Regions from separate parts of the Salinicola sp. LHM genome, predicted to be linked through region 2. Evidence: predicted binding sites of a transcription regulator. Region 2 holds the regulator's gene; the other holds the start of a gene.

Region 1 (15,513 bases), 260 kb from region 2:
CCCCGAAACCGGGTACCCACGGCGCCCAGTGACTGTCCGAGGCGTTCGATACCGGTATCTATTGCCCGCCGAAGCTTGCGCTTGTCGCTGATATCGCGCGACGCGACGATATCCCCGCTGAGCACGCCAATCACTGACATGAGGCTCCTCATCGATAGCCATTCATACGGCCATAACTATAGCCAAAAAAAGCTATTTTTGCGCTTATGCGCAAAAATCACTATAACCGCAATGGCGGTATCGGTAACGTCGATGAGGATAAGGTAAAGAAAGACTGTATTTATATACAGTATTCTGCTGTAAAGATTATTGTCTCAAAGATTGTTGTTTCAAAGATTGTTGTCTCGAACGGGTCATGCCGTGGATTCGATGGACGGCTGAGATCCCTCGAGCGTAGTGTCGGCCCCCATCAGCCTGGATGCCACCTGGTTTCTGCCCCGGGCCTTGCAGTCATAAAGCGCCTCATCGGCATGGGCGATCATGTCGTCGATATCGACCAGCAAGCCATGAGGGCTGGTGGCCACCCCGACGCTGACGGTGACCACGGAAGCCACCGAGGAATATTCGTGAGGAATGCCCAGCGCCTGAATCATGGCGCGCATGGCATCGGCCAGTGCCCAGGCTTCGTCCTTGTCGGCATTGATCAGCAGTACCAGGAACTCTTCGCCACCCAGGCGTACCACCACATCGGTTTCTCGACGGAAGGTGTCTTTCAGCACGCCAGCGATATCCACGAGGCATACATCGCCGGCCGGGTGGCCGTAGTGGTCGTTGAATGCCTTGAAGTGATCGACATCGATCATCATCGCCGACACCGTGCAGCTCAGGCGACGGCTGAGAGGGATGAGCACGTCGAGCTGGCTTTCCAGCATGCGCCGGTTGCCGAGTCCGGTCAGTGGATCGTTCAGCGTCTGTTCCAGCAGAGCGGCGTGGTCACTTCTCGACTCTTCGATCAGCTTCTGCAGGTTCCGCGTCAGCAAGCCCACGGCGTCGGAGCGGCGGGAAAGATCGAAGGGCATCTGCTGCGGCGTGTCGCGCGGCGTGTCGCGGAATTCATGCACAAAGCGCACGTGATCTGCCAGCCGCCTGACCGGGGCCAGCAGTCGAAGATTGAATAGCCAGAAACTGGCAACCAGGCCCGACAGCCCACTGAAGAGGCAGACCAGCACGGCAATCAAGAATGGCCCGCCGGCGCCAACCAGCCAAGCCGCGCCCAGCATCAACAGAGAGGAACCCAGCCAGATGCCAGCCAATTCCACTATCGTACGGGTCGATAAGCGACTTTTCTTTTTTGTCATGTCCTGAACCGATGTCCTGGTCATCGAAAACGCCTGGCGTCGTCAGACAGCCGGAAATCGAATCCATTCGTATGAAGCCTGAAGTGAAGCGAGTCTTCCGTTCAATAGCGACGGCAGGGCGGGAAATTGTAGCTCACTCTCGATACGCATAACCAATTAGATATCATTCATTTAGAGCACACTTATTCACCACTATTTGCTGCGGGGATCTCGGGTTTCGTGCTCCTCGGATAACGTCCCTCAGACTCCATAACGGCGATGGTTCTAATCGGGGCGTTTTCTCCTTGCAAAGCGGGATGGAGATGACGTAAATAACGGGACCGGCAACCGATAAAAGAAACGCCAACTTTGCGATGCCGGAAGGTCGATATTACGCTAAGTCATTAACGAGCCGGGAGTTAAATAAATACTGGTAATCCCTGCGCTTTAAAAAACCTCTCGCTAAGACTTGAAAGTTTTTAAATATCCGCAATAATGCACACGCTTAAACCTACCCGCAACGGACCAACGAATGTCTCTACTTAGCGATTACGTCAAGAAAGAACAGCTCCTGAAGCAGCTTGAAGAAGAGCTGAAGCGAATGGAGGGTGATCAACGTCTGAAGTCCGAGCTCGAGTTCAAGGAGAAACTCGAAGCTCTGATGGCGGAGTATGGCAAGACGACGCGTGACGTCATTGAATTGTTGAACCCGAAAGCTGACAACGCTCAGCCCGCTGCTGCGCAGACCGGATCGGCCGGTAGCCGCCGCAAGCGCAAGCTCAAGATTTACAAGAACCCCAACACCGGGGAAGTCGTCGAGACACGTGGCGGCAATCACAAGACCTTGAAGGCTTGGAAAGACGAACACGGCAGCGATACCGTCGAGTCCTGGGTCGTCAGGACGGAAGACTAAGCGCCTTTTCCTTTTTTCATGCGCTTGGGCGCTTTTTCATGCGCTTGGTCAAAACAAAACCCTCCGCCGAGATACAACGGCGGAGGGTTTCGTATTTAGCGGCTCTCGAACCTCAAGCGAACCTCAAGCCTTGGAGCTGATGCCGCCGAAGCCGTTGTGGCGCGACTCGCCCTTGGGGCCGTAGACGCTGCCCCCGATGGCACGATTCAGAAAATCGATGGCCTGTTGATTGTGCTCCAGCCGTGTGGAGATGATGTGGCCATTGAGGCGATTGGTCCGACGGACCCGCTCTGCCAGTTCTCGAATCCGCTGCCAGGTTTCCTGCCTGTCCAGTGACTGGGCAAACTGCTCCGCACCGCGGCTCCCCATGCCGAATCCTTGCGATTGCTGATGCTCTCGCCGGAGACTCTCGATTTGATCGAGGTCATTCAACTGCTGTTGCTTCAGCGCTGCCAGCTCACCGAGACGTTCCCCGTCGGCCCTGCCAGCGCCGAGACAGCCGGCCTCCGCATCGAGTGTTTCCACGAGCCTTTCCAACAAGGCATGTTGTTCGGCAATCAATTCAGCTGGCGTCATGCAGAATTCCTGGCACTGGGCCTGAAGTCAGGGATTATTGCTCACCCAGCATATGACGAACGCTCTGGATCAGACCGTCGGCAATCTTGCTGGTATCGAGTTCGAGCCGGCCTTCGGAGATCGCCTGGCGGATATCGTTGACACGGGCAGTGTCGATGTCTCCGCTCTCGTCGCCCCGCGGGATCTGGCTCAGCGTCGTCCTGGAACCGGCCGTCGTCTTGGCGGCTCCCAGCGACTCCGCGCTTTTGCGCTGCTCGGCGGCCTCGTTCTGGGTCGGGCGAGTCAGCGGTTGCGTTTGATCGATTTTCAAGGTCATTACCTCATGGCTGGATGCACAATCACGTACTTGCTTACGTTATCGGCAAGGCCAGCGGAAGCTGAACGAAATTCGAACAGAGATTTGTTAAAAAAATTATCTGGACGGCTCACAGGTCGACGCGCAGCCGATCCTGTCCCGTCACTCTTCCCTGTAGAATCTGATCATCCTCCGTCTTGAGGCGAATGGTGCTGCCTAATTCACCGTTATCCAGCGCCTCGACGCTGCGACTGATGCGAAACCCCTGGCCCACGGCGGTCAGTACGACCGTATCACCGCGTTTCACCATCCACGGCTTTCTGATCATGTTGTCGGTCAGCGTCGCTCCGGTCGGGATGCGTCGCGTGGCAACCCTGCCGACCGCCTGGTCGAGATCATCGAGGTAGCCGCGGCGCAGGCGGGAAATATCCGCCTCCTGCCAATCCAGCATCGTCGCATCGATCCGTTGACCGGGATCAATCGGCTGGAGTGCGACCAGGTGGCGAACTATCGCCGAAACCGTGGCCTGCAGATAGCGCGTCCGGCTGCCGTCGCTGTCGCAATGAACACCTACCGTAACCCGGCCCTGAGGCACTCCGGGGCGAGGCAGGAAGGGTTGCGGTGTCGCGCAGTCGCCGAGATCGACGTCGCTTTCCCGAATATCGATCGTCACCTGGTCGCCGAGAGAGGCAGTGCGCTCCTTCAGGAACTGACGCACGCTGGCGACGACGGCGTCGGAGGGTTCATCCGCCGATGCCGCGCGGGCGATCGAGGGAAGCGGCAGCAACGATAGCGCGAAAAGCAGCGCCATCAGCGTGACGGCGCCGGCTCGGAACACGAGCTGGCGGGACGGTCGATGTTTCAACCGGTTTCGCGGAAACGCTTCAGTCGGGTCGGCACGCATGTCACGGAGCTCGGGCTGTTCGCGGGTCTCGGCGGGGCGGTTCTGGAAATCCGAACCAGATCATGGATCCGGGCCGGGGCGTCCCGACATGGCAAGCCGGTGGACGCAATCCCCCACATTGGAAAACGATTGTAGGCGTGCTCGCCATCGAGCATTGATGAAAATGGCGCGCAATTGACGGTCTGTTTACGGGTTTGAATCGCGCCGCCCGCCGCTATTCTCCATCCTGTCAATTTTCCAGCGAACGCCATCCGAGGTGCACGGCATGTTCGACAAGTTGGATAACGCGCTGCGCTTCCAGCAGGAGGCCATCAATCTGCGCGCAGAACGTCAGCAGGTGCTGGCCAACAATATCGCCAATGCCGATACGCCCAACTTCAAGGCGCGGGATTTCGATTTCCGCGCAGAGTTGGATCGGGTCATGGAGCAGGGGCGCAGCGAGGGCTCCGGCGGGCTGTCGCTGGCTCGGACATCCGCTCGACACATTCCGGGGCAGGCGTCAGGCGGGTCGGGTGTTCAGGACCTGCTCTACCGCATTCCCGATCAGCCGAGCCTCGATGGCAATACGGTCGATATGGATCGGGAGCGCTCGGCCTTTGCCGACAACTCGCTCCGCTATCAGGCGGACGTCACTTTCGTCAGCCGCAAGATCCAGGGGCTGAAGAAAGCCATGCAGCCGGAGTAACACGATGTCCATGTTCAGTGTATTCGATATTTCCGGTTCGGCGCTGTCGGCCAATTCGCAGCGCATGAACGTTACCGCGAGCAACCTCGCCAATGCCGATAGCGTCGCCGGGCCGGACGGAGAGCCCTACCACGCCAGGCAGGTCATGTTCCAGGCGCTGAGCCAGCAGGGCGGCGGCACGGGCGGCGTTCGCGTCACCGGCGTGGTCGAGGACGACGTCGCGCCGATGCGCATGGAGTACCGCCCGGGGCATCCGCTGGCCGACGAGCAGGGCTATGTGCAGATGCCCAATGTCGACCCGGTCAACGAGATGGTCGACATGATCGCAGCCTCCCGCTCTTACCAAGCCAACGTCGAGGTCATGAATACCGCCAAGACGCTGATGACCAAAACTCTCACCATCGGCGAAGGCTGATCGGTGTCGGGCCACATCAAGGAGATGTCATGTCCAGTCCGGTGATCGGTAGCAGTACGCTAGCCAATATCAATGACACGGCCGCCAGCAGTGCCACTACGGGAATGGAATCCGGCAGCGAGCTCAATGATCGCTTCATGACGCTGCTGGTTACCCAACTGAAGAATCAGGACCCGACCAGTCCGATGGAAAACTCGGACATGACCGCGCAACTGGCGCAGATCAGTACCGTCAGTGGTATCGAAAAGCTCAATGACAGCCTTACCAGAATCAACGACCAGATCGATGCGGGGCAGGCCCTGCAGGCGACGGCGTTGATCGGGCAGGGCGTCATGGTGCCGGGCAACGAGGTTCTGGTGGGGGCGACCGATGACACGGGAGGTGTTGTCGCGACGCCGATCGGCGTGAATCTGGACAGCGCCGTCGAGGATCTGCAGATCGATATTCGCGGTCCCAGCGGCGAGATCATCGACAGCTTCTCCACCGGTCCGCTCGAGGCCGGCGTGCACAGCTTCAGCTGGGATGGTCAGTTGGCCGATGGTTCCAAGGCCTCCACCGACAGTATCTATACCGCCTCTCTGACGGCGACGGTGGGAGACGAGACATACGCACCGGCAGCCCTGAATTACGCCCTGGTCAATGGCGTGATCCAGGATGCCAGTGGACCGCAACTGGACTTGGGACCTGCTCGGGATCCCGTGGCGCTCTCGGAAGTGCGTCAGATTCTCTGAGCAAAAGCATTGACGACACGAAACCGCTTGAGCGTACGCAACCGATAAACGTAGGGGATGAATCATGGGCTTTTCACAGGCATTGAGCGGCGTCAACGCCGCTTCCCAGCAGCTGGATGTCATCGGCAACAACATTTCCAACTCGCAGACCAAAGGCTTCAAGAGCGGCTCGGTGCAGTTCTCCGACGTCTTCGCCAACAGCGCCGTCGGCCTGGGTACCCGGGTTTCCGGCATTCTGCAGGACTTCAGCAGCGGCAGCCTGGAAGCCACCGGGCGCAACCTGGATATCGCCATCGCCGGTGATGGCTTCCTGCGCTTCCAGCAGGAAGGCCAGGTGGGCTACTCGCGTAACGGCCAGTTGACGATGACCGCGGACGGCTACCTGGAAAATGCCCAGGGTGCGCGGCTGATGGGATACGGGCTGGCCGATGCCACCGACGTCAACTCCGGTGTCGTTACCGGCGGCCAGCCGGGCGTGCTCAACATCCCGGCGGCCGACATGCCGGCCAGCGCGACGGGCGCCACCGGCACCGGCATCAACATCCTGCTCAACCTGGATTCCGCCACGGTCGCCGACGATACCTCGACGGCAACGCTCTACAACAGCCTGACTGCGAAGAACGCCGAAGATACGACTGCGCAGACCCCGATCGCCTACAACTACTCCACCAGTTTCACCGTCTACGATTCCCAGGGCGCGCAGCATAACGCAACGCTCTATTTCCAGAAATCCAGTGTTGACGACAACACCTGGACTGCACGTACGGCGCTCGATGGTGTGCTGACGGCGGATGACCCCGCGCTGACTCTGGAGTTCGACAATTCCGGCAAGCTCGCAACCATTAACGGCGAATTGACAACGGACAATCCGGTCAACTGGCCCGATCTGACGTTCACTGACAATGAGCTAGGCACTGGTGTCCAGGAGATCAACGCCACTTTCAACATGGCGGGCAGCACGCAGTTCGCCGGTGACTCCACCGTCAAGAGCCTGGCACAGGATGGCTATTCCGCCGGTGCGCTGGTCGGCATCAGCTTCGCTGACGACGGCACCATCGTCGGTAACTATTCCAACGAGAAGACCGTCGATCTTGGCCAGATTGCCCTGGCCACCTTCCGTAATCCCGAGGGTTTGACGCCTTCCGGCGACAACCTGTTCGCGGCGACGGCGGCTTCCGGTAACGAACTGCTGGGCATTGCAGGTACCGGCACGCTGGGCTCGATCGAGTCCGAAACGTTGGAGGCCTCCAACGTCGATCTGACGCAGGAGCTGGTCAACCTGATCATTGCGCAGCGCAACTACCAGGCCAACACCAACTCGATCCGTACCCAGTCCGAAGTCATGGATCAGATTGCGCAGCTGCGCTGATAATTCTGTCGCCAACAGCATTGGCGTTGCCGGTCGCGAGTCGGCCGGCAACGATCCCGCTTCGATAGGCCGGGTTCGATAGATACGATTTCGGCAAGCACTGTTTCAATAGCCACGGTTTCGAAAGGCGCCGATATGAAAGGCGCCGATATGAAAGGCATAGGGCATGGATAGAATTCTCTACACCGCCGGCGGTGGCGCGAGCCAGACGATGGCGCAGCAATCGGTGGTCAACAACAATCTGGCCAACGTCAGCACGCCCGGGTTTCGCGGCGAGCTGATGGCGTTTCGTGCCGTGCCGGTGGAAGGCGAGGCGCGCCTGCCGACCCGCGTTGCCTCGATGATGACGACGCCGGGCGCCGATTTCACGCCGGGCACCATCAGTACCACCGGGCGCAGTCTCGATGTTGCGCTGCAGGGCGACGATACCTGGCTGGCGGTGCAGTCGCCGAACGGCGGCGAAGCCTATACTCGCCGTGGCGACCTCCAGGTCGATTCCACCGGCCTGCTGACATCGCTCGGCAACCCGGTGCTCTCCGACAACGGCCAGGCCATCGTCGTACCGTTGGGGGGCGACGTGACGATCGCGCCGGATGGTTCGATCAGCGTGCTCGAGCCGGGCCAGAACCCGGATGCGATCGCGCCGTTGGCGCGTCTCAAGATGGTCGCGCCGGGGAACGACAATCTGGTGCGTGGCGAAGACGGCCTGTTTCGGATGCCACCGGCCCAGGGGCAGGACGTGGCGGCGCCGATCCCGGCCGACGATACCCTGCGTCTGGTTCCCGGGGCGCTCGAAGGCAGCAATGTCACCGCCACCGACGCCATGATTTCGATGATCGACAGCGCTCGACGTTACGACATGCATATGAAGGTGATCGAAAGCGCGGACGAGAACGAACAACGCGCCAACAGCCTGCTTTCTCTGACCAGTTGACCCTGACCAGTTGACCCTGACCAGCTGAGGCTGGCCGCTGGCTGGCTTACCGACAATGAGGTTTTGTCATGATCAAGTCTTTATGGACGGCCAAGACCGGCCTGGAATCGCAGCAGGTCAAGCTGGATGTGATTTCCAACAACCTGGCCAACGTCTCGACCAACGGTTTCAAGCGGTCTCGCGCCGTCTTCGAAGATCTGCTGTACCAGAACGTGCGTCAGCCCGGTGCGCAATCTTCGGTGGTCGATACGCTGCCATCCGGCATGCAGGTCGGTACGGGCGTGCGTCCGGTCGCCACCGAGCGGCTGCACACCCAGGGCGGTCTGCAGAATACCGAGAACTCCCGCGATCTCGCGATCAACGGCAAGGGCTTCTTTGCCGTGCAGATGCCGGACGGCACCACGGGCTACACCCGTGACGGCAGCTTTCAGGTCAACGAGAACGGCCAGCTGGTGACGGCGGGCGGTTATCCGGTCGATCCACCGATCGTGATCCCGCAGAACGCGCTGTCGATCACTGTCAGCCAGGATGGCGTGGTTTCCGTGATGCAGCCGGGGACTTCCCAGAGCAACGAGGTGGGGCAGATCATGCTCTCCACGTTCATCAACCCGACGGGGCTGCAGAGCATCGGCCAGAACCTGTACCTGGAAACCGACGCCTCTGGTCCGCGTAACGATCTCAACCCCGGTCTGGATGGGGCCGGCGTGCTCTATCAGGGATACGTCGAGACTTCCAACGTCAATGTGGTGGAAGAGATGGTCAGCATGATCGAGACGCAGCGCGCCTACGAGATCAACAGCAAGGCCGTCGAAACATCCGATCAGATGCTCCAGCGTCTGACACAGCTATAAACCGGGGAAGGCGCGTGTTGCTGACCGCAGAATTGTCCACGATGTGGCGCAGGGTATTGATGCTGACCGGCCTCTGTCTGGTGCTGATCGTGGCTGGCTGTGCCCAGATTCCGCGCCACTCCGTGGTCGAGAATTCGTCCCCGGTGGAAATACCGTCGACACCGCCGACGCAGGCCAACGGCTCGATCTATCAGGCGCGCTTCGGCTTCCAGCCACTGTTCGAGGACCGCCGTCCGCGTCAGATCGGGGACATCATCACCATCGTGCTCGACGAACAGGTCAGTGCCAGCAAGAGCTCGGCGGCGAATGCGTCACGAGACGGTTCGGCGACGTTCACGCCGACGCTGGTGCCGGACCCTCTCGATAAACTGAGCGACTATGGCATGGACCTCGAAGGCGAGAACATCTTCAACGGTTCGGGGGGCGCCAATGCCAACAACACCTTTACCGGGACGATTACCGTGACCGTCTATGATCTGCTGGCCAACGGCAACCTGAAGGTTCGCGGGGAAAAGCAGATCGCGATCAACCAGGGCACCGAATATATCCGGTTCTCCGGCGTGATCAATCCACGCGCGATCAGCGGTTCCAACACCGTGCAGTCGACGCAGGTCGCCGACGCCCGTATCGAATATGTCGGTGATGGCTATATCAACGAAGCGCAGACCATGGGTTGGCTGCAGCGCTTCTTCCTCAACATTTCGCCGTTCTGATGCCTATGTCCGCTCTGTTTCGTTCATTCCAGTTGCGTCGCTCGCCGTTGGCCAGAGCGCTTCTGTTCCTGGCGATCCTGCTGTTCAGTCTGGGCGCCCAGGCGCAGCGCATTCAGGATCTGGCCAATTTCGCCGGCGTACGTGACAACCAGCTGGTCGGCTATGGCCTGGTGGTCGGTCTCGACGGAACGGGTGACCAGACCACTCAGGCGCCGTTCACGGGGCAGAGCATCACCAACCTGCTATCGCAGCTGGGCGTCACGGTGCCCGCGGGCACCAACATGCAGCTGCGCAACGTGGCGGCCGTCATGGTGACCGCCAGACTGCCGCCGTTCTCCCGCCAGGGGCAGGAGATCGATATCACCGTGTCATCGATGGGCAACGCCGACAGCCTGCGCGGCGGCACGCTGCTGATGACTCCGTTGAAGGGGGCGGACGGTCGCGTCTACGCGCTGGCTCAAGGCAACGTCTACGTCGGCGGCGCCGGGGCGGAAGCGGCGGGCAGCAGTGTTTCCGTCAATCACCTGGCCGCGGGCCGTATTCCCGGAGGCGGTCTCGTCGAGCAGGAAGTGCCGATGCGACTGGGCGACGCCAGTGGCACGCTGGATCTGTTCCTCAAGAATGCCGACTTCGAGAATGCCCGACGCATGGTCGCGGCGATCAATCAGGAGTTCGGCGCGCCGGTCGCCGCCGCGCTCGACGGACGCACGGTGCAGTTGAAGCTGCCGGCCAACGACAATGATCGCGTCACCTTTCTGGCTCGCGTGCAGGGAGTGAACGTCACTACCGAGCGTGGCCCGTCCAAGGTAATCGTCAATGCGCGTACCGGCTCGGTGGTGCTGTCGGACACCGTCACGCTCAATCGTGCCGCGGTGGCCCACGGCAACCTGTCGATCGTCATCGATTCCAATCCCCAGGTCAGTCAGCCCAATGCGCTGGCTGGTGGCAACACGACGGTCGTTCCCAACGCCGACATCACCGTACAGCAGGAGGGCGGTGCGCTGCAGATGGTTCAGACCAGTGCCGATCTGATGGATGTGGTCAACGCGCTGAACGCATTGGGCGCCTCTCCCCAGGATCTGATGTCGATTCTCCAGGCGTTGAAGTCCGCGGGATCGCTCAACGCCGAGCTGGATATCATCTGATGGCGATCACCAACGATCTTTCGGGGCAGTTTGCGCTCGACGTCCAGAGCGTGCAGAAGCTCAAGTACAGTGCGGCCAACTCGCCGCAGGGGAGTCTCAGGGAAGCATCGCGCCAGTTCGAGGCCGTGTTCCTGCAGATGATGCTCAAGAGCATGCGCGATGCCAGCCCCCAGTCCGGTCTACTACATAGCAATCAGATGGACATGATGCGCTCGATGCAGGATCAGCAGTGGGCGCAGCAGCTGGCGGGCAAGGGGCTGGGGCTTGCCGATCAGCTGGTGGCGCAGCTCGAGGGTAGCGGCCTGCCGGGCACCTCGGCACTGCCCGCCGCCTCGGGCGCTACGGGGGACGATGCCTCGGCCCTGATCGCCGGCATTCCGCGGGGTACGCCACGGCTGTTGCATGGTGGCCTTCGCACGCCGGGATTTGCGCCGGATCTGTCACGGCATGAGATTGCCAGCGCTGCCACGGCCAACGGCTCGTCATCGACATCGACATCGACATCGACATCGACATTGATGGGAGACGAGGCCGACGATCGTCCGGCGCACGTCCGCGCCTTCCTCGACAGTCTGGCAGGTCCGGCCAGGCAGGCGGAACAGTCCTCGGGCGTGCCGGCCGAGCTGATTCTGGCCCAGGCCGCGCTCGAGACCGGCTGGGGGCAGCGGGAGATTCCCACCGCCAGCGGCGGCAACAGCCACAATCTCTTCGGTATCAAGGCCGGACAGTCCTGGCAGGGCGACACCACGGCTATCACCACCACCGAGTATGTCGACGGGCGGCCGGTCAAGATGGTCGATCGCTTCCGCGTCTATGACTCCTATACCGATGCCTTCAACGATTACGCCAGGTTGATCGGCGACAACCCTCGCTATCAGGGGGTCGTGGCGGCTTCGACACCCGACCAGGCGGCTCAGGCGTTGCAGCAGGGCGGTTATGCCACGGATCCACGCTATGCCGAGAAGCTTCGCGGCATCATGGCGCAGTTGGGCACGCTAGAAGCCGGGGCAGGTCGCGATCTGCTGGCGACTGCGAGTAATGCCGGCAATCCGTTCGGCCCCGACGATCTGCCCACGGCGATTTTCTGATCGGCGTTAACAATTGGTTGCGAAATCGCTGTCTGAAGGGGTCAAGAAGCGGCTTTCGCGGCCGATAAAAATCATAACCTTGCACGGACATCGCCAGCATCGTCATGGCGTTTCACGGGATAGCGATATGAGCCTGTTTTCGATTGGCCTTAGCGGTTTGAGCGCGGCGCAGAATGCGCTCTCGACGACCAGCAACAACATCAGCAACGTCTACACCGATGGCTATAGCCGACAGTTGACGCTGCTGGGACAGAACAGCAGCGGCGAGGGTGGCGGTTCCGGCGTCAGCGTCGACGGCATCCAGCGCCAGTACAACAGCTATATCAGTTCGCAGCTCAATCAGGTCAATAGCCGCGAGTCGGCCCTGGAAACCTACCAGAGCCAGGTCAACCAGATCGACGATCTGCTGGCGGACAGCGATTCCGGTCTGACCACGTTGATGCAGAATTTCTTCTCCAGCCTCGAGGATCTGACCGGTGCGCCTTCGGACGCAGCCGCGCGCGAAGGGGTATTGGGCAGCGCTCGCAGCATGGTCGCACAGTTCCGTGCTTACGATGGCTATCTCAGCGACATGCGTGAGGGCATCAACGGCCAGATTGGCGACGTGGTCACCCAGGTCAACAATCTCAGCGACCAGATTGCCGATCTCAACAAGCAGGTGACGCTGGCCCGTGCCAGAAGCGGCGAGGAGCCCAACGCACTGCTGGATCAACGCGACAAGCTGGTCAGTGATCTCGGCGAGCTGGTCGACGTCAACGTGCAGGTCCAGGATGGTTCGACCTACCAGGTATCGCTATCCAACGGCACGCCGCTGGTCGCCGGCAACAAGTCCTTCGATCTCGTCGCCGTCAAGAGCGATGAAGATCCTTCCAATATCACGATCGCCTACGAAGATGGTGCCGGCTCGCGTTCGCCACTCAAGGAATCCGTCATTCAAGGCGGTGAACTGGGTGGATTGTTGAGCTTTCGTAGCGAAACCCTCGACAGCGTTCAGAACCAGCTCGGTCAGTTGGCGGTGACCTTGGGGGGAAGCTTCAACGCCTTGCAGGAGCAGGGATTTGATCTTGATGGCTTGGAGGGGGAGGACTTCTTTTCGCTGGGTTCACCTACGGTCTATGCTAGCGGCGATAACGCCGGTACGGCGGAGATGGAAATCCGGTTCACCGGGGACGATCCCGTCGACGTCGATGCGGGTGAGTTACGTGATTACAGTGGCGTCAGCAGCGACGATTACCGTCTCACATACCAGGGAGGAGATGAGTATCTTTTAGAAAATCTTTCCACTGGCGAGGACAGCACCATCGAGCTGAATGATGATGGTGAGTTGGTTTTTGGCGGAGTTACGCTGACACCTTCTTTGGATACTCCTGCCGAAGGGGATACGTTCCTGGTCCAACCGACGCGCAATGCGGCCGCCGGTTTCGATCTCGCGTTGAGCGATACCAGCCAGATCGCCGCTTCGGAAAGCGGTGACTCCGGTGACAACCGCAATGCCTTGGCGTTACTCGACCTGCAGAATCAGAAGCTAGTTGGCGGTAGTGCGACCTTCAGTGGCGGCTACGCTTCGCTGGTCAGCGATGTGGGCAACCGGGCGGCCATCACCGAGGCCAACCTGACGACCCAGCAGGGGCTGAGCGATCAGCTTTACGCTTACCAGCAGGCCGACTCGGGCGTGAACCTGGACGAAGAGTACGCCAACCTGATGCGATATCAGCAGTATTATTCGGCCAATGCCAAGGTCATCGAAGCGGGTTCGGCCATCCTGGATACGATTTTGGGGCTGCGCGCTTGAGAGCTGTCGAAGCGCCGTTTTTGAATAATCATTGAGTGCACCTGATCGGGTGCCTTGGAGGAGAGAGCCGTGCGTGTCAGCACCGTGATGATGTTTGAGCGCAGTGTCAGCTCGATGAACCGCCAGCAGGGCGCTTTCATGGAAGTCGGCGAGCAGATCGCTTCCGGCAAGCGTGTGGTGCGTCCTTCCGACGACCCACAGGCTGCATCGCGGGCGGTCGGGGTATCGCAATCGTTGGCCACCAATGCCCAGCAGAGCGACAGCCGGGTGACGGTGCGCAACTCGCTGAGCCAGGAAGAGAGCGTTCTCGACAGTGTTTCCGATGCTCTGACGAGAGCCAAGGAGCTCATGATCCAGGCCGGCAATGGCACGCTGAGCGACGCCGACCGCCAGTCCCAGGCGTCGGAGCTGCGTGGCGTCTACGAGGCGCTGTTGGGGCAGGCCAACTCTACCGACGGTAACGGAAGCTATCTCTTCGGCGGTTACAAGGATAGTTCCGCGCCCTTCGTCAAGGTCGAGGATAATGACTCTGACCCCAAGAAGGTGTACGTAGAATACGATGGCTCCGGCGCGGTTCGCCAGCAGAAGGTCGACTCTTCTCGAATGATGGACGTCGGCAACACCGGGAAAGAGGTCTTCCAGAGCGTGGCGGCCGGCGCTGGTTACTTGGCCAAGGCTGGCGACGGCAATACTGGCACCTTGACCTTCACTGGCCCCCAGGTGACGGACACGACCGCCGATGGCTACGGCGACGAGTACGCTATTTCGTTCAGCGATAATGGTGACGGCACTTTCGGCTATACGATTAGCGGCCCGAGTGTCAGCAAGACAGGTACCTATGACGGCACCAGTGCCACTCTGGAATTCGGCGGCGTCCGTCTGACGCTGGAAGGAACGCCCGAGCCAAGTGATACGCTCGCGGTGGGCCCGGCTTCTGAGATGAAGCCCGACGTCTTTAGGACGTTGGAGAACATGCTCTCTGCCCTCGAGAACCCGCTGGATTCCGACGCCGACAAGGCGGCCTTCGCCAATACGCTGTCGACCTCCAGCCGGGAGCTGGATAACGCACTGGACAATGTGCTGACCGTGCGCGCGTCCGTCGGTGCTCGACTCAACGAGCTGGACACGCTCGATACCGTAGGGGGCGATCGCAAGATCAGCTACACCCAGACCCAGAGCGATCTGATCGATCTGGATTACACCACCGCCATTTCGGACTATGTGCTGCGGCAGGTGGGGTTGCAGGCGTCGCAGAAAGCCTTCGTCGATTTGCAGGGGACTTCGTTGTTCGACCTGATGTGATGTTTGGTCTGACGCGACGTTCGACCTGACGCGGCGTCGGATTTCAATCGCCAACGGATCGGGCCGTTAACGGCCCGGTTCGAAGTCAAAGGGGCGAATCCTGCAGGATGCGCCCCTTTTGTCTGGGTTTGGGTGAGCCGTCGGTTGGCGATTTCGAATATTGGAAAGGAGTTCGGGGAGAGATTGGCCCCGTTGTGATCTCGGGTCAGGGCGTGCCGGCCATCTGTTCGATCATGCCCTGCATGAAACGAAGCTGTTGTTCGAACAGATCGCTCCAGAAGCCTCCCATATCCGGAATCAGTGCGGTAATCAGCACCAGGCCGGCGGTCAGTGTCATCGGGAAACCCACCGAAAAGATCGACAGCTGTGGCGATGCACGATTGAGAATGCCCAGCGAGAGATTGATCAACAGCAGCGCGGTGACGATGGGAATCGCCATCAGCAGGCCGGAGGAGAAAATGGTGCCGCCCCAGCGGGCCAGCGTTTCGGCAAAGCTGGCATCGATCGAGGTCGAGCCGATGGG
Region 2 (15,513 bases):
ATAGTGTCCAAACGACTGAACTATCGGGTATTTTTTGGCGACGGCATTGCCGTCGAAACGGCCGCCGATAAACATGCATGCGCGTATGTATTCGAGTAAGATGGCCGTTTACGCAGCGCGACGCTTCCTCAATTCTGCTTCCGTGTTAGGTACTGCTTTGGCATCAGGCATCAACGACAACGGCACCGAAAAGGCGACTTTCCTGACGCCCCGGCGTACACGACGCCGTCTTCGCGCTTGTCACGAATGTGACTTGCTGGTCGCGTTGCCGCCGTTGCAACCCGGCCAGCGAGCCAGTTGCCCGCGCTGTGACCATACCTTGAGCCATCGCCATTTTCGTCCGGCCGAACGCAGCCTCGCGTTTGCCATCAGCGCCTTGATCGCGCTCGTGGCCGCGCTCTGCTTTCCATTCATCAGTTTCGAGGCACGCGGCGTCAGCAACGCCATCCAGCTCACCGACACCTCGGCAAGCCTGGTATCGTTGCACGAACCGTTCGTCGGCATTCTCGTACTGCTGACCATCGTCGTGCTGCCTGCCTTCTATCTGCTCGCCGTCATCTGGCTGCATCTCGGCTTGCTGCAACGTCGGCCGCTCCCGCGTAGCCACCGCATCGCGCGCGCGCTTTCGCACCTGGGGCCGTGGATGATGGCCGATGTCTTCGTGATCGGCACGCTGGTCAGCCTGATCAAGATCGCCGGCATGGCGTCGATCGATCTAGGACTGTCGTTCTGGTCATTCTGTGTCTACGCCCTGCTGCTGCTGCTGACCGCTCGCTCGATCGACACCGATTGGATGTGGTTTTCGCTGGCTGGAGAGCCGCTGGCGCCGGAGGGCTGTCGCCCCGGCCAGTCGGCGGCCGAGCAGGATCTCACCGGCTGCCCGACCTGCGGGCTGGTCACCCGGCTCAGCCACTTCGGCCGTGGCCGCTGTGCACGTTGTGGCGAGCCGTTGCGGTTTCGGAGCCCGCACAGCCTGCAGAAGACCTGGGCCCTGCTGATTGCGGCAACGCTGTGTTATATCCCGGCCAATCTCTATCCGATCATGACCACGACGTCGCTAGGCGACTCGACTCCCTCGACCATCATCGGCGGCGTGCTGATCTTTCTCGGCCATGGCGACTGGCCCATTGCCCTGATCATCTTTACCGCCAGCGTGGTGGTGCCGATCGGCAAGGTGTTCGCGCTGGCCTGGCTTTGTGTCACGGTCCGGCGCAGCGGGGAATCCCGCTTCAAGCACAAGCGCCAGACGCTCTACCGCATCACCGAGCTGATCGGCCGCTGGTCGATGATCGATGTCTTCGTGGTCGCCATTCTGGTCTCGCTGGTACACGCCGGATCACTGCTGTCGATCACGCCCGGGCCCGCGGCGCTGGCCTTTTCCGCCGTGGTCATCCTTACCATGCTGGCCGCCATCAGTTTCGATCCGCGTCTGATCTGGGACGCGCGCAACATGCAGCCTCCCATGCCGGCCGCGCTCAAGCGGCAATCTCCCTATTCGCCTGTCAAGGAAGTCGACGATGCCTGATTCGATGCAACGCGCCAAACGGGTGTCGCAGTCGCGGCTCTCCCCGATCTGGATAGTGCCGCTGCTGGCCGCCCTGATTGGCGCCTGGATGGTCTGGGACAATTTCTCCAGCCGCGGGCCGCTGATCACCTTGAACATGAAGAATGCCGAGGGCATCGAGGCCGGCAAGACACAGATCAAGACGCGCAATGTCCAGGTCGGACACGTGGAGGCCGTGCGGCTGTCGGATGATCTGTCGCATACCGTCATCACTGCGCGCATGTCCAACGATGCGGCACGCATGCTCAACAGCGATACGCGCTTCTGGGTGGTCAAGCCGCGTATCGGGCGCGAAGGCATCAGCGGTCTGAACACCGTGCTCTCAGGGGCGTACATCCAGCTCGCGCCGGGCAAGAGCGAAGAATCCCAGGACAGCTTCGACGTTCTCGAACAGCCGCCGGTCGCGCCGCCCGACGCCCCGGGCCTACGCATCAATCTGGTGAGTCAGGTGGGCAACTCGCTCAGCGCCGGGGATCCCATCACCTATCAGGGCTATACCGTCGGTCGCGTCGAGAGTACCGATTTCGATCCTGACAAGCGGGAGATGCGCCACCGCATCTTCATTCAGGCGCCTTACGACAGTCTGGTTACCGATACCACGCGGTTCTGGAGCTCGTCAGGCATCGACGTGCAGCTCGATTCCGAGGGCGTCAACGTCAACCTGGACTCCTTCGAGACGCTGATCAGCGGTGGCGTGACCTTTGGCGTGCCGGAAGACATCACGCGTGGCAATCCCGCCAAGCAGGATGCGACCTATACGCTCTACAACAGCGAAGAGAGCGCGCGCGAAGGCACTTACGATCAGTACATCGAATACGTGCTGCTGGTCGACGATACCGTTCGTGGGCTCAGCCGCGGCGCGCCCGTCGAATATCGTGGTGTCCGGGTGGGTACCGTGGTCAGTGTTCCCTGGCACTTCACCGCGCCCCAACCCGATTCGTTGACCCAGTTCGCGATTCCGGTATTGGTTCGTATCGAACCGCAGCGCCTGGAAAGCAACGAGGATATCAATACGGATATCGACGACCAGGAGGTTCGGAACCGCTTCGAGACCATGTTCAAGGAGTACGGCCTGCGAGCCACGCTCAAGGCGGGCAACCTGCTGACGGGCGCGCTGTTCGTGGATCTCAACTTCAGCGACGACGCGCCTCCCTACGAGGCGATGACGTTCGACGGCAAGCCGGTGTTCCCGACCATTTCCGGCGGCTTCGCGCAGATCGAGCAGAAGGTTTCCAACCTGCTCGACAAGCTCAACGAACTGCAGGTCGAACCGATTCTCGATCGCCTGGACGAGACCATGCAGACCTCCCAGCAGACGCTCGAACAGGTGCGCCAGATCGCCGAGTCGGTCAATTCCATCGTCTCCGACCCCGCGACTCAGCAGTTGCCGGGCAACCTCAATGACACGTTGCAGGAACTGCAGAACACGCTGAATGGGTTCTCTGCCGGTTCTTCGGGGTATCGTCAGTTGAATGACACGCTCAAGCAGCTGGAGATGCTGACGCGGGATCTGCAGCCAGTCGCCAAGACCTTGAGCGAAAAACCCAACGCGCTGATTTTCGACCGTGAAGTTAAAACCGATCCCGTGCCGAGGGCTCCCCAATGATGAAGTCGTCCCTGCCCCGTTGGCGCCGAGTTGGCGCCACCGTCCTGCTGGCGATCGCCGCCGCGGCGTTTGCCGGCTGCGCCTCCCAGTCGACGCCGACCAACCGGTATACCTTGCCGAAGGCCGACAGTCCGCAGCAGGCGAGCGAACCTTCTCCGCAAGCGGCCACGCTGGCGGTCGGTCCTGTCGAGGTGGCCAGCTACCTCGACCAGGAAGGGATCGTCATGCAGACCAGCGATATCGAACTCAACGCGGCCAACCAGAACCTGTGGGCCGAGTCGCTGGGGCAGCAATTGACACGCCGTCTGCGGCAATCGCTGGCAGCGGATTTGCCGAATGTCGTGGTGCTGAATACCAGTCGCAGCGAAGCGGGCGCGCAACGACTGACGCTCAGTGTCGACCAGTTCCAGGGTCGTTATGACGGCCAGGCCGTGGCATCGGGGGAATGGCAGCTCCACGAGGGCAACGACCTGGTGGCACAGCGCCACTTCGCGGTCACGCAACCCTTGAGCGACGACGGCTATCCTGCCCTGGTGCGCACTCTCGGTGCCGTGTGGGACGACGTGGCGCGTCAGATCGCCGACGATATCCGCGCTGTCTCGACAACGTCGCCCGTCGCCGATTGAGCAACGCCAACGTCAAAGCGCCTATCGAACCTGCATGGCAACGTAGTCAGACATGTAGTCAGACAACGTCTGCCATGCCGGGCTCGATAGACGCTCGGGAGCCGCCGGGTGTTTCTGGCGTGGGCAGAGAGCCCGATCTCGATCGGGAGCCCAGAGGATGAGTGATTCAGGCGATCAGTGATTCAGACGGCTGCGCAGACGCGCTACCGCCTGGCTGTGCAACTGACAGACGCGGGATTCGCTGACGCCGAGCACGGCACCGATTTCCTTCAGATTGAGCTCTTCCTGGTAATAGAGCCCAAGCAACAGCTTTTCCCGCTCCGGCAAGGCATCGATCGCCGCCATCACGTTGGTACGGTTGTCCGCATCGAGCAGTGCCTCCAGCGGCGATGGCAGACTGCCTTCCGCAACCGTGGCGACGCCATTTTCGGTGTCGCTCTCGTCGTACGTCAGCAGAAAGCCATTGTTGGCATCGATCAGCAATTGATGGTAGTCGTCCCGGGATATGCCCATCTCCTGGGCGATCTCGCGTTCGTCCGGCGCCCGCCCCAACTGCTGCTCCAGCCGGCGCACGGCCTGATCCAGTGCCCGGGCGTTTCGCCGCACGCTGCGCGGCATCCAGTCACGACTACGCAGCTCATCGATCATCGCGCCGCGAATGCGCTGGTTGGCATAAGTCGAAAAGCTCGCGCCGTGCGAATTGTCGTAGCGCCCCATGGCGTCCAGTAGGCCGAGCATACCGGCCTGAACGAGATCATCGAGTTCCACGCTGGCGGGTAGGCGCACCTGAAGGGAGAGCGCGTGGCGTCTCACCATCGGCATGTACTGCTCAATCAATGCGTGCTGATCGATTTTGCCCTGTGCGGTATACATCGAATGGCCTCGTGCAAAACACCTTACGGTCATGGGACGCATGACCTATATCCCATTATGCCGCGCGGCCGCCGAGCCAAGACGGCAAACTGCCAGTTTTCCAGCGGCTATTTCGGCTGTTTGTCAGCGTCACTGACGGTAGTCGACGATCAGCTGGCCGCTGGAGATTACCCGGTTGCCATTGGCATGCTCTCCCGGTGGCAACAGGAAGCGCAGCCGGAATGGAAGGGACGCGGCCCGCCCCGCAAAGCGCTGCGTTTCCCCCCGCGCTCGAACCAGCGGTAGACAGAGCTGTCCATGGCAGAGCCAGGTCTTCAATGTCGGCGCTGGCGTATCGGTCTGGAAAACCCAGCGAACGTTCGTGATCTCGCCCTGTTCCGCTGACGGCGGCAGCGTGATCGGCGCACTTTCCAGGGGGCGCTCCGACACGACGATCGTCTGGCGCGGCAGCTGGCCTACCCAAGTGCTCTGGGCCGCCGAAGCCGGCGCGATCGCCCCCATGAAGACCATCACCCCGGTGGCGATCGCACCGACTAGCATGCAGGTGGCCTTTGAGCGCGCGCTCGGCGCCAGGGAAAACGCTCTTGATAAAGACGACGCCCTCGGCATCGCCGACAAGGCTCCCGTTCTCACCGACCGAAGATCGGCAGTCATGACGATGCCCCGATGGTCGTGGTAACACGCAAGGTGCGATCGTCGGGAATCTCAGCCTGGGAAAGCACGACCAGAGACTTGATCTGGCGGCGCAGGAAACGCGCCAGCAGCGCCCGCAGGCCGTGTTGAACGACCAATACGGTCGGCTCGTCCCGGCTCTGCTGCCGCTCCACCGCGGCGGCGGTCTGCTGCATCAGCGTTTCGGCCAGCCCCGGTTCGAGCGCGCCGCCGTTGTTGAGCGCTTGCGCCAGGACCTGCTCCAGGCGGGGCTCCAGCCCCATCACATGCATCGACTCTCGTCCCGGGAACCACTGTTGGGTGATTGCCCGGCCCAGCGCAACACGCACCAGCGCGGTCAACTCGTTGGCATCCGACTGCTGCGGCGCGTACTCCGCCAGCACGTCGAGAATCGTGTGCATGTCGCGGATCGGGACGTCTTCGGCAAGCAGGTTCTGCAGGATGCGTTGCAACGTCGTCAGCGCCAGCAGCTTGGGCACGACGTCTTCCACCAGCGATTTCTGCTGCTCCGCGACCTTGTCCAGCAGCTGCTGAACCTCGGCGCGTCCCAGCATGTCGCCGGCGTTTTCATGCAGCAGATGATTGAGATGCGTGGCGATCACGGTACTCGCGTCCACCACGGTATAGCCGTAGATCTGGGCTCGTTCCCGTTGCGCCGTATCGATCCAGTAGGCGGTCAGGCCAAATGCAGGATCCTGGGTGCGGGTGCCATCCAGCGTTCCGGAAACCTGGCCCGGGTCGATTGCCAGCCATTTGCCCGGGAATGCCTCTGCGCGACCGACTTCCACGCCTTTCAGGGTGATCACGTAGGTGTTGGGGCTGAGTTCGAGATTGTCGCGAATATGGACGACCGACGGCAGGAATCCGACATCCTGGGCGAACTTCTTGCGCACACTCTTGATGCGTCCCAGCAGCTCTCCCTGCTGGCGCTGGTCTACCAGCGGGATCAGGCGGTGCCCCACTTCCAGTCCCAGGGTATCGACCAGTTGCACGTCGTCCCAGCTCGCCTCCGGCGTTTCCTGTACCGCTGGGGGTGCCTTTTCTTCCACCGCGCGCACGGCCTTGACCTGCTCGCGCCGGGACATCCACCAGCCCAGCGATCCCAGGATCACGGCAAACAGCAGAAAGACGACGTTCGGCATGCCGGGGATCAGACCGAGCAACCCCATGACGCCAGCCGCGAGGAACATGACCCGCGGGTTATTGAAAAGCTGACTCAACAGCTGCTGACCGACGTCCTGGTCGGTATTGACGCGAGACACCGTGACGCCCGCCGCCGTCGAGATCACCAGCGCCGGAATCTGGGCGACCAGGCCGTCGCCCACGGTCAGCAATGTATAGGTCTTCACGGCTTCACCGAATGGCAGGCCATGCTGCGCCACACCGATCATCAACCCGCCGATCAGGTTGATCACCATGATCAGCAGGCCCGCCATGGCATCGCCGCGGACGAACTTGCTGGCACCGTCCATGGAGCCGTAGAACTCCGACTCCTGATTGATCTCGGTTCGCCGCCTGCGGGCCTCTTCCTCGCCGATCAGACCGGCGTTGAGGTCGGCATCGATCGCCATCTGCTTGCCGGGCATGGAGTCCAGGGTAAAACGCGCGCCCACTTCGGCGATTCGCCCGGCGCCCTTGGTGATGACCATGAAGTTGATCACCACCAGAATCAAAAATACCACCAGACCAACGGCGAAGTTGCCGCCGATCAGGAACTCGCCGAAGGCCTCGATCACCTTGCCCGCGGCATCGCCCCCTTCGTGGCCTTCCATCAGCACCACACGGGTGGATGCCACGTTCAGCGACAGTCGCAGCAGCGTCGAGAACAGCAGGACCGCCGGGAACGCCGCGAAGTCCAGCGGCTTTTCCGTGAACATGCTGACCAGCAGCACCATGATCGACAGCGCGATATTGAAGGTGAAAAAGAGATCGAGCGCGAATGGCGGTAACGGCAGGATCATCATGCTCAAGATCATGATGATCAGCACAGGGCCGGCCAGGATCTTGAACTGTGTGTCAGCCGGCCACTTGCGCTGACCGAACCACTGGGTGAGCGCGTTCATTCACTCTCCTTGGAAGAATCTGACGCCGCTTCATCTAGCGCTGGCGGCACGGGCAGGTCGCGAGGCGTTGGCGGCACATCGCCGCCGTCGGTTTCGACCTGTTTGAGACGGAAGGCCCAGGCCAGGACCTCGGCGACCGCCGTGTAGAGATCGCCAGGTATTTCCTGTTCCAGATCGACATGGTGATACAGCGCACGCGCCAGCGGCGGCGCTTCCAGTCGCGGTATGCGATTTTCGTCGCCCAGTTCCCTGATCTTGGCAGCGACGTGATCGGCCCCCTTGGCAACGACCCGAGGAGCGGACATGGAATCCTGCTGGTAGCTCAGCGCCACGGCATAGTGCGTCGGGTTGGTCACGATCACGTCGGCGGTCGGCACCTTGCTCATCATCCGACGCCTCGCCATGGCCTGCTGCTGAGAACGTATGCGACCCTTGACGTGCGGGTCGCCTTCGCTCTCCTTGTGTTCCTGGCGAATGTCCTCGCGGCTCATGCGCAGCTTCTTGTTGTGGCTCCATATCTGATAGGGAACGTCGATCAGGATGACCAGTATCAAAGAGGCCACGATGAGCGCACAGCCCACGGCCGCCAAGCGCATCGCCGTGGCCAGCGCCTGCTGGATCGGCATCTCCATGAGACCAAGCAGCGTACCGTGCTGCGACCAAAGATACGCCACGCCGACGCCACCAACCAGCACCGACTTGGCGATGGCCTTTGCCAGTTCCGCCAACGCCTGGGTCGAGAACATGCGCTTTAAACCCTTGAACGGGTTCAGCTTACCCAACTGCGGCTTGAGCGATTTCGCCGAGACCAGCCAGCCACCCAGCATCGTCGGCCCCAGGATCGCCGCGGTCGTGAACAACAGGAACAGGGGCAGCAACGCCAATAGCGTATGCTGCCCCAGCACCCAGACGTGGCTCAGCATCCGAGCGCTGTCGAATGCCAGCCCGTGATCGAAAAGGAAGGACTGCTCCATGACGAGGCTCAGCTCGTCATAGAGATTGTTGCCCATGACCCACAGGCCCAGTACACCGCTGACCAGCAACAGGAAGGTGGCGAGTTCACGTGACCTTGCGACCTGCCCCTCTTCTCGCGCTTTCTCGATTCGTCTGGGCGTCGCCGGTTCGGTCTTTTCCTGATCGCTGTCGTTCTGCTCGGCCAAGCGCGCACTCCGCCACGAAAGGGGATGGATACCTGGACGCTATTCTGCTTGGAGAGAAGGAATATCAAACGAAGAAATAGCAGGATGTACACCCTGCTATTTCGAGAGGCTAGCCATTTGCGAAGGCCGGGCAAGGTTCTGGTTGGCCGGGGTCAGAACCCGAGACTGTCCAGCAGGTCGTCGACCTGATCCTGGCTGCTGACGACATCGGGTGCCTGCGGGTTGACCTGAGGGCCGTTGAGCAGCGAATCGGGTTGATCGGCCACGCGATTGGTACGCTCACGACGCTCGGTTCCCTCGGGCGCATTATCGATCAGCACCTGGAGCAGCTGTTGCTCGATCTCGTGGATCACGTCCATCATCTTCTTGATGACCTGGCCGGTGAGATCCTGAAAATCCTGCGCCATCATGATCTCGAGCAGTTGGGCGTTGGTGGCGCTGGTCTGCTTTGGCACGTTCTGCAGATAGGAACGGGTGTCCTTGACCAGCGCCTTGGCCTCGTCGAGCGCCTTGGGTTCGGCAAACCACTCGTCCCAACGCTTGTCGAGCGCGATCGCTTCGCTCTCGAGCGCATTCTGCAGAGGCTGGGCATGATCAATGGCATTGAGTGCGCGTTCCGCCGCCTGTTCGGTCATCGAAGCGACGTAGCTGAGCCGGTCACGGGCATCGGGAATCGCCTGTGCCGCTTTTTCCACCTCTTTGTCGAGCCCCAGCTCTCGCATGTTCTCACGCAGCATACGAGTCAGGTGACCGATACGGCGAATCAAATCGTCGGGAGCCACGCCGTCCGCGCTACTGCCTTGAGGGTTGACACCACTCATGATCTAGCCTCCGTAAGCGTCACTTACCCAGTTTTTCGAAAATTTTGTTGAGCTTCTCCTCGAGCGTCGCTGCGGTAAACGGTTTGACAACGTAACCGTTGGCACCAGCCTGAGCAGCCGCAATGATGTTTTCCTTCTTGGCCTCGGCTGTCACCATCAGCACCGGCAATGAAGAAAGTTTGGGATCCTGACGGATCTCCTTGAGCATCTCCAGCCCATCGAGGTTGGGCATGTTCCAGTCAGAAACCACGAATTCGAATCCACCGGCTCGCAGCTTGGTCAATGCCTCCTGACCATCTTCGGCCTCCTCCACGTTTTCGAAGCCGAGTTCCTTAAGCAAGCTGCGCACGATACGTCGCATGGTCGGGAAGTCGTCCACGACCAGAATGCTCATGTTCTTGTCAGCCATATACCCTCCGGTTAATTCAATCTGGCTATTCGATTCACTTCGAAGCTTGATGCTTAAGAGCGTGCCGACGCACGCTCCCGAGGCTGTCTAGAACTCTTCCCACTCGTCCTGCTGCACCGTCATGGCGCTCTTTGAAGGTTTCCGCTCACTCGACTGTTGTGTCGTGGCTTGCGATGTCAAAGTCGCTGAACCGACGACCATCGTCCTGGCCGCTGAACCATGTGTTGGGGCTTGCGAACGATGGGACGTGTTCCCAGGCAAGCGGAAAGTCGCGACGACATCTTCCAGCCGCTGCGCCTGCTCTTCCAACGACGCGGAGGCACTCGAAGCCTCCTGGACCAGGGAGGCATTCTGCTGAGTAACCTGATCCATCTGCGTCACGGCCTGGCTAACCTGTTCGATGCCGTCGCTCTGCTCCTGCGACGCCGCGGAAATCTCGTCCATGATGTCGCTGACGCTCTTCACGGCCTGAACCACATCACGCATGGTGGTTTCGGCATTTCCGACCAGCTCGGAACCCTGCTCGATCTGCATGGTCGATGTGTGGATCAGCCCCTTGATTTCCTTGGCAGCCTCGGCGCTACGGCTGGCCAGGTTACGCACTTCACTGGCGACCACGGCGAAGCCGCGTCCCTGTTCGCCCGCACGCGCCGCTTCGACCGAGGCGTTCAAGGCCAAGATATTGGTCTGGAAGGCGATCGAATCGATCATGCCGATGATATCGGAGATTTGCTTGGAGCTTTCGGTGATGCCCTGCATGGTCTTGGAAACCTCCTTCATGACATCGCCGCCGCGTCCGGCCGTGGCCGAAGCATCGCTGGCCAGAGAGCTCGCTTGGCGCGCATTGTCGGCGTTCTGACGCACGGTGGAGGTCAACTCTTCCATGCTCGACGCGGTTTCCTCGAGCGAGGCGGCCTGTTGCTCGGTACGCGAGGACAGGTCGGCGTTCCCCGAGGCAATCTCGCGGGCTCCGCCATGAATCGAAGCGCTGGCGTCACGCACGGAAGTGACCGTACCCACCAGGCCGTGCTGCATGTCGCGCATGGCGTGAAACAAACGCCCGATTTCGTTCTTGCCACGCTCGGCGATATTATGCGAAAGATCTCCTTTGGCGATGTGCTCAAAGTGTTCGACCGCTTCATTGAGCGGCTTGACCACTGCGCGCACCAGCCCCATCCGCACGGCAATAGCCACGACAACGGCCAGTACCAGCAATATACTGGATAGAATTTCCATCAACTGACTGTTGTCGGCATCCGCCACGATGGCATTGTCGACACGCGCCTCGGCATATTGAATGAAGTCGCGCACGCTATCATCGAGATTATTCATCAACGGATTGATGCGCTGATCGTCTTCGGCGCGCACCGCATCCTTGCCTTCATTCATCTGGCGCTCGACCTCGTCGTGAAAGGCGACAAAGGCAGCATTGATACGTGTCGCATATTCTTCGCCGGTATCGGTCTTGGCCACCTCTTCGAACTGGTTGATACGTTCACCGGCCCTTTCAAGTGCGGACTCGATCTCGTTTTGAAGTTGTTGGGAGCGCTCGCCATCCCCGGCTTCCACCGCATTGCGATAGCTGGCCAGCAGCGCACGTGCACGCACCAGGTTGAGCGAGGCCCGGTTGACGGTATTGCTCTGCTCGAAGCCGATGGTACCGATGGTATCCAATGCCTCGGCGCTTTTTTGGTTGGAGTAGAACCCCAATGCGCTGATGATCGCGCACATGACGACCATGACGGTCAATGCGATCGTCAAGCTGGCCCTGACCGAAAGGTCGTTCAGCATTTTTCCCATGTCATCTCCTGATGAGTTCCCTGGCGTCGGTTGCGGTGGTTGAGTCGGTAATGAATATGGGTGGCCCGGATTTGTTGTCTAGGTCGAGGTCATACCCGCTGCGCGCGTCCGGCCAAGTGCATCTGCTGAACCAGGTGTCCTGCAATGTCATTCAGTGCAATGACCTCTGTGGCTCCGCCAAGCGCGATCGCTTCCTTGGGCATGCCGAATACCACGCAGCTCGCCTCGTCCTGCGCCACGGTATGGGCGCCGGCCTCGCGCATCTGGAGAAGCCCGGCGGCACCGTCACGCCCCATCCCGGTCAGGATGACACCCAGCGCGTTACGACCAGCGCAGGCGGCGGCGGACTGGAACAACACATCGACCGAGGGCCGGTGGCGGTTGACGGGAGGTCCGTCATCGAGCGCAATCACGTAGTTCGCTCCCGAGCGAGTCAGGCGCATGTGCCAGTCCCCCGGCGCGATATAGACATGCCCGGGCAGAACACGCTCACGGTCTTCGGCCTCCTTGACGGTGACCCGGCAAAGGCGATCGAGCCGCTCGGCGAAGGAGCGCGTGAAGCCTCCCGGCATATGTTGCGTAATCAACACCGCGGGACTGTTCGCCGGCAATGGCTCGATAACCTGGCGAATGGCTTCGGTCCCCCCCGTCGAGGCGCCGATAATGATGATCTTTTCGCTCGAGAGCATCGGAGCCTTCAACACCTCACGCGGTGCCGCCGGCTTGGCCAGAGCTCCTTGCCGACTTGGCCGGGCTTGCGCGGCAGCCCGGATCTTCTCGGCAATCATGCCGGCATATTCCAGCATGCCATCGCGGATCCCGACTTCCGGCTTGGCGACGAAATCGACGGCACCCAACTCCAACGCCCTCAGCGTGATTTCGGAACCCCGTTGCGTCAGCGAGGAAACCATCAGCACCGGCATCGGACGCAAACGCATCAGACGCTCGAGAAAATCCAGCCCGTCCATGCGCGGCATTTCGACATCCAGAGTCAGGACGTCGGGATTGTGCTTCTTGATCAGGTCCCGCGCTACCAGCGGATCCGGCGCCGTGGCAACCACGGTCATGTCCGGCTGGGCATCGATGATCTTGGTCATCAAGTCGCGAATGAGCGCCGAATCATCGACACAAAGTACTTTGATCTTCGGATTCACCGTTTCACTCCCTAGCGCGAGACGTCCGGCGTCGTTCGCGCCGACGGCGATGCCAACGTATAGATGGTCTGGCCTCTCAAGCGAAAAGCCTGACTCAGGAAGGAGAAATTCTCGGAGTGACCGGCAAACAGCAAGCCATCCGGTTTCATTTGGGATGCAAAGCGACGCAGGATATTCGTCTGTGTCTCTCTATCGAAATAAATCATGACGTTGCGGCAAAAAATGATGTCGAACGGGCCATTGATGGACCATGTTCCCGTGACCAGATTGAGCGGACGGTAATCGATCATGGCCGCCAGCTCGGGGCGCACCCGCGCCTTGCCGGCGCGGGCCCCGCTACCACGCTGAAAAAATTGCCGGCAACGGGCCTCACCGAGCTTCTCTACCACTTCCAGCGGATAGATACCGGCGCGAGCGACATTCAGCGCTTCGGTATCGATGTCCGTCGCCAGGATCTTGACCTGGGAGGCTGCAGCTCCCAGCGTCTCCCTCACCGTCATGGCCAGGGAATAAGGCTCTTCCCCGGTAGACGCACCGGCACACCAGATTTTGATGCCGGGCCCGCGCCGACGAACCTCTTCGGCCAACGCCGGGAAGTGATGGGCTTCACGGAAGAAAGCTGTCAGGTTCGTGGTCAAGGCGTTGGTAAAGGCTTCCCACTCCTTGGAATCTGACCGACGCTCGAGCCTGTCCAGATAATCGCTGAAACGATTCATGCCGTGCAGCCGCAGCCGTTTGGCCAGGCGGCTGTAGACCATTTCGCGCTTATTGTCCGCCATGACGATACCGGCACGGCGGTAGATCAGGTCTCGAACCCGCTCGAAATCGCGCGAAGTGAAATCGAGGTCTCGCGTGAAACCTGTGCCATTGTCACCGTTGCCACCCTGGGATCCGGGGCTCGAAAACATGGCTGCCTCGGTTTTCAAAATGCCTCCCACTCCTCATTGTCATCCGTCACCGCGCGACGACCGACCTCTGGTTGCTTGGCCAGGGGTTTTGCCGGCTTGGCTTTATGCTGCCTGTCGTCTGCATGCGCATCGGAGGCAGAGTTTCCGATTCGAATCACGCGCTCGTCACCGCTACCCGCCAGACGGAATACGGCAATGGACGAGGTCAGATGTTCGACGCTGGCCCGCAATTCGGCAGCCGTGGTTGCCGTGATTTGCACACGTTCGGCGTTCTGCTGGGTCACCTGATCCATTTGCGTGACCGCCTGGCTGATCTGCTGAATCCCGCTGGTCTGCTCTTCGGAGGCTGCGGAAATCTCGCTGATGATATCGTTGACGCGCGTCACGGCACTGATCACTTCCTCGATCGATCCTTCGGCCTGACGTACCAGGTCGGCACCGCGCCCCACTTCCTGGGTCGAACTATCGATGAGATTGCGAATTTCCTTCGCGGCATCGGCGCTGCGGCTGGCAAGGTTGCGCACTTCGCCGGCCACCACGGCAAAACCACGCCCCTGTTCGCCGGCTCTCGCCGCCTCGACGGAGGCATTGAGTGCCAGGATATTGGTCTGGAACGCGATCGAGTCGATCACGCCGATAATATCGGCGACCTTGCGCGAGCTATCGGTAATACGATCCATGGTGCCAACGACCTGCCCCATCACCTCGCCGCTTCGGCGTACGGTGTCGGTCGCGCCATCAGCCAGCTGACTGGCTTGGCGAGCATTGTCGGCATTCTGTTTCACGGTCGCCGTCATCTGCTCCATGCTGGTCGCGGTCTCCGCCAGTGAAGCAGCCTGCTGTTCGGTGCGTGAGGAGAGGTCTTCGTTACCGCTGGCGATATCCCGCGTGGCCGGGACCACAACCGCCACGTTCGAATTGACGTCGCCCACGATCGTGCCCAGGCTCTGGCGCATGCGATTGAGTGCGCCGACCAGACGCCCCACCTCATCATCACCGCGTTGCTTCAACGTGGCACCCAGATTGCCCGAAGCGATCTGCAGTGAAAATTCCAGGGCTTCGCGAACCGGCTTCAGTGTCGCGCGTATCGTCGTCCACCCCACCGCAATCAGCAGGATGGCGCCTACTGCCAGCAACGAGATAAATATAAGCATCGTGGTGCGCTGGGATTCGGCAGCGCTGATTGCCATCTCCGCCCCGCTCGCACGCTTCGCTTCCACCAGGACATTCAGATCACTGCTGATCTTATCGCTATTGGCCTCCAGCACGTCGTTGTATGCCACGTAGGATTGATAGAAATCGCCCCCGTTGAGCGCCGCCATGACGCCCTTCAGACCATCGTCCCGGTAGCTCTGGAGATCGGCGGCAAAGGTTTCCGCCGCCGCCGTCTGGTTGGCGGGGCGATCCTGATAGTAGGCATCCCAGGTATTGTTGAGCTCGGCGATGAGTGCATCGACCTGCTTGTTGACCGGCGCCAGGTCAGCCGCCATCGGATTGCTGACCGGCTTGTCGACCAGATCTCGCCCTTTCGACATCAACTGATCGATCTTCTGTAGTCGTGCCAGATCCTCCAGCCCGTCGCTGGTCAACTGCTGCAATCGCTGGCCACTTTCATGCAGCGCATACAGCGAAACGCCACCGCTACCCGCCAGCACGACCAACGCCAGCACCGTCATCGAAACCAGCCGCCCTTTCAGCGAACGCAAGTTGAGACGCCGGATCGCCGGGAGCACTCCTCGCGGCTTCAATTCGCCATGGTCGAGCTTGACGCCCCGTTTGCGCCCCGCCAGCAGCTGTGGATAGTGCTTTTCCGCCAGACGGCGCGATTTATCGGTGACCTTGACCCGCACCGAGGTG

The links. Region 2 encodes FliA, which starts transcription of late flagellar genes. Its sites were predicted from a motif close to CTAAAGTTNNNNNNNNNNCNGCCGATA; they were not measured.
Region 1: flgK (flagellar hook-associated protein FlgK) is a predicted target of FliA. The motif match lies at 11,937-11,963, and genes of this name have one in related genera.

What each region holds. Positions count from the first base shown of each region.
Region 1 is NZ_CP140261.1:2,244,140-2,259,652, reverse strand. Features, by position in the region: gene R5R73_RS10520 (hypothetical protein) at 1-140, opposite strand, end outside; gene R5R73_RS10515 (sensor domain-containing diguanylate cyclase) at 354-1,253, opposite strand; gene R5R73_RS10510 (histone-like nucleoid-structuring protein, MvaT/MvaU family) at 1,810-2,190, shown strand; gene R5R73_RS10505 (flagella synthesis protein FlgN) at 2,314-2,766, opposite strand; gene flgM (flagellar biosynthesis anti-sigma factor FlgM) at 2,801-3,076, opposite strand; gene flgA (flagellar basal body P-ring formation chaperone FlgA) at 3,192-3,926, opposite strand; gene flgB (flagellar basal body rod protein FlgB) at 4,231-4,650, shown strand; gene flgC (flagellar basal body rod protein FlgC) at 4,655-5,065, shown strand; gene R5R73_RS10480 (flagellar hook assembly protein FlgD) at 5,095-5,796, shown strand; gene flgE (flagellar hook protein FlgE) at 5,861-7,165, shown strand; gene R5R73_RS10470 (flagellar basal body rod protein FlgF) at 7,332-8,099, shown strand; gene flgG (flagellar basal-body rod protein FlgG) at 8,168-8,950, shown strand; gene R5R73_RS10460 (flagellar basal body L-ring protein FlgH) at 8,992-9,663, shown strand; gene R5R73_RS10455 (flagellar basal body P-ring protein FlgI) at 9,669-10,808, shown strand; gene flgJ (flagellar assembly peptidoglycan hydrolase FlgJ) at 10,808-11,896, shown strand; gene flgK (flagellar hook-associated protein FlgK) at 12,024-13,688, shown strand; gene flgL (flagellar hook-associated protein FlgL) at 13,758-14,990, shown strand; gene fliR (flagellar biosynthetic protein FliR) at 15,196-15,513, opposite strand, start outside.
Region 2 is NZ_CP140261.1:1,988,991-2,004,503, reverse strand. Features, by position in the region: gene R5R73_RS09270 (PqiA/YebS family transporter subunit) at 158-1,525, shown strand; gene pqiB (intermembrane transport protein PqiB) at 1,518-3,170, shown strand; gene R5R73_RS09260 (PqiC family protein) at 3,167-3,796, shown strand; gene R5R73_RS09255 (RNA polymerase sigma factor FliA) at 3,971-4,669, opposite strand; gene R5R73_RS09250 (flagellar protein FlhE) at 4,799-5,209, opposite strand; gene flhA (flagellar biosynthesis protein FlhA) at 5,320-7,404, opposite strand; gene flhB (flagellar biosynthesis protein FlhB) at 7,401-8,564, opposite strand; gene cheZ (protein phosphatase CheZ) at 8,717-9,385, opposite strand; gene cheY (chemotaxis response regulator CheY) at 9,405-9,794, opposite strand; gene R5R73_RS09225 (methyl-accepting chemotaxis protein) at 9,882-11,594, opposite strand; gene R5R73_RS09220 (chemotaxis response regulator protein-glutamate methylesterase) at 11,684-12,748, opposite strand; gene R5R73_RS09215 (CheR family methyltransferase) at 12,760-13,656, opposite strand; gene R5R73_RS09210 (methyl-accepting chemotaxis protein) at 13,671-15,513, opposite strand, start outside.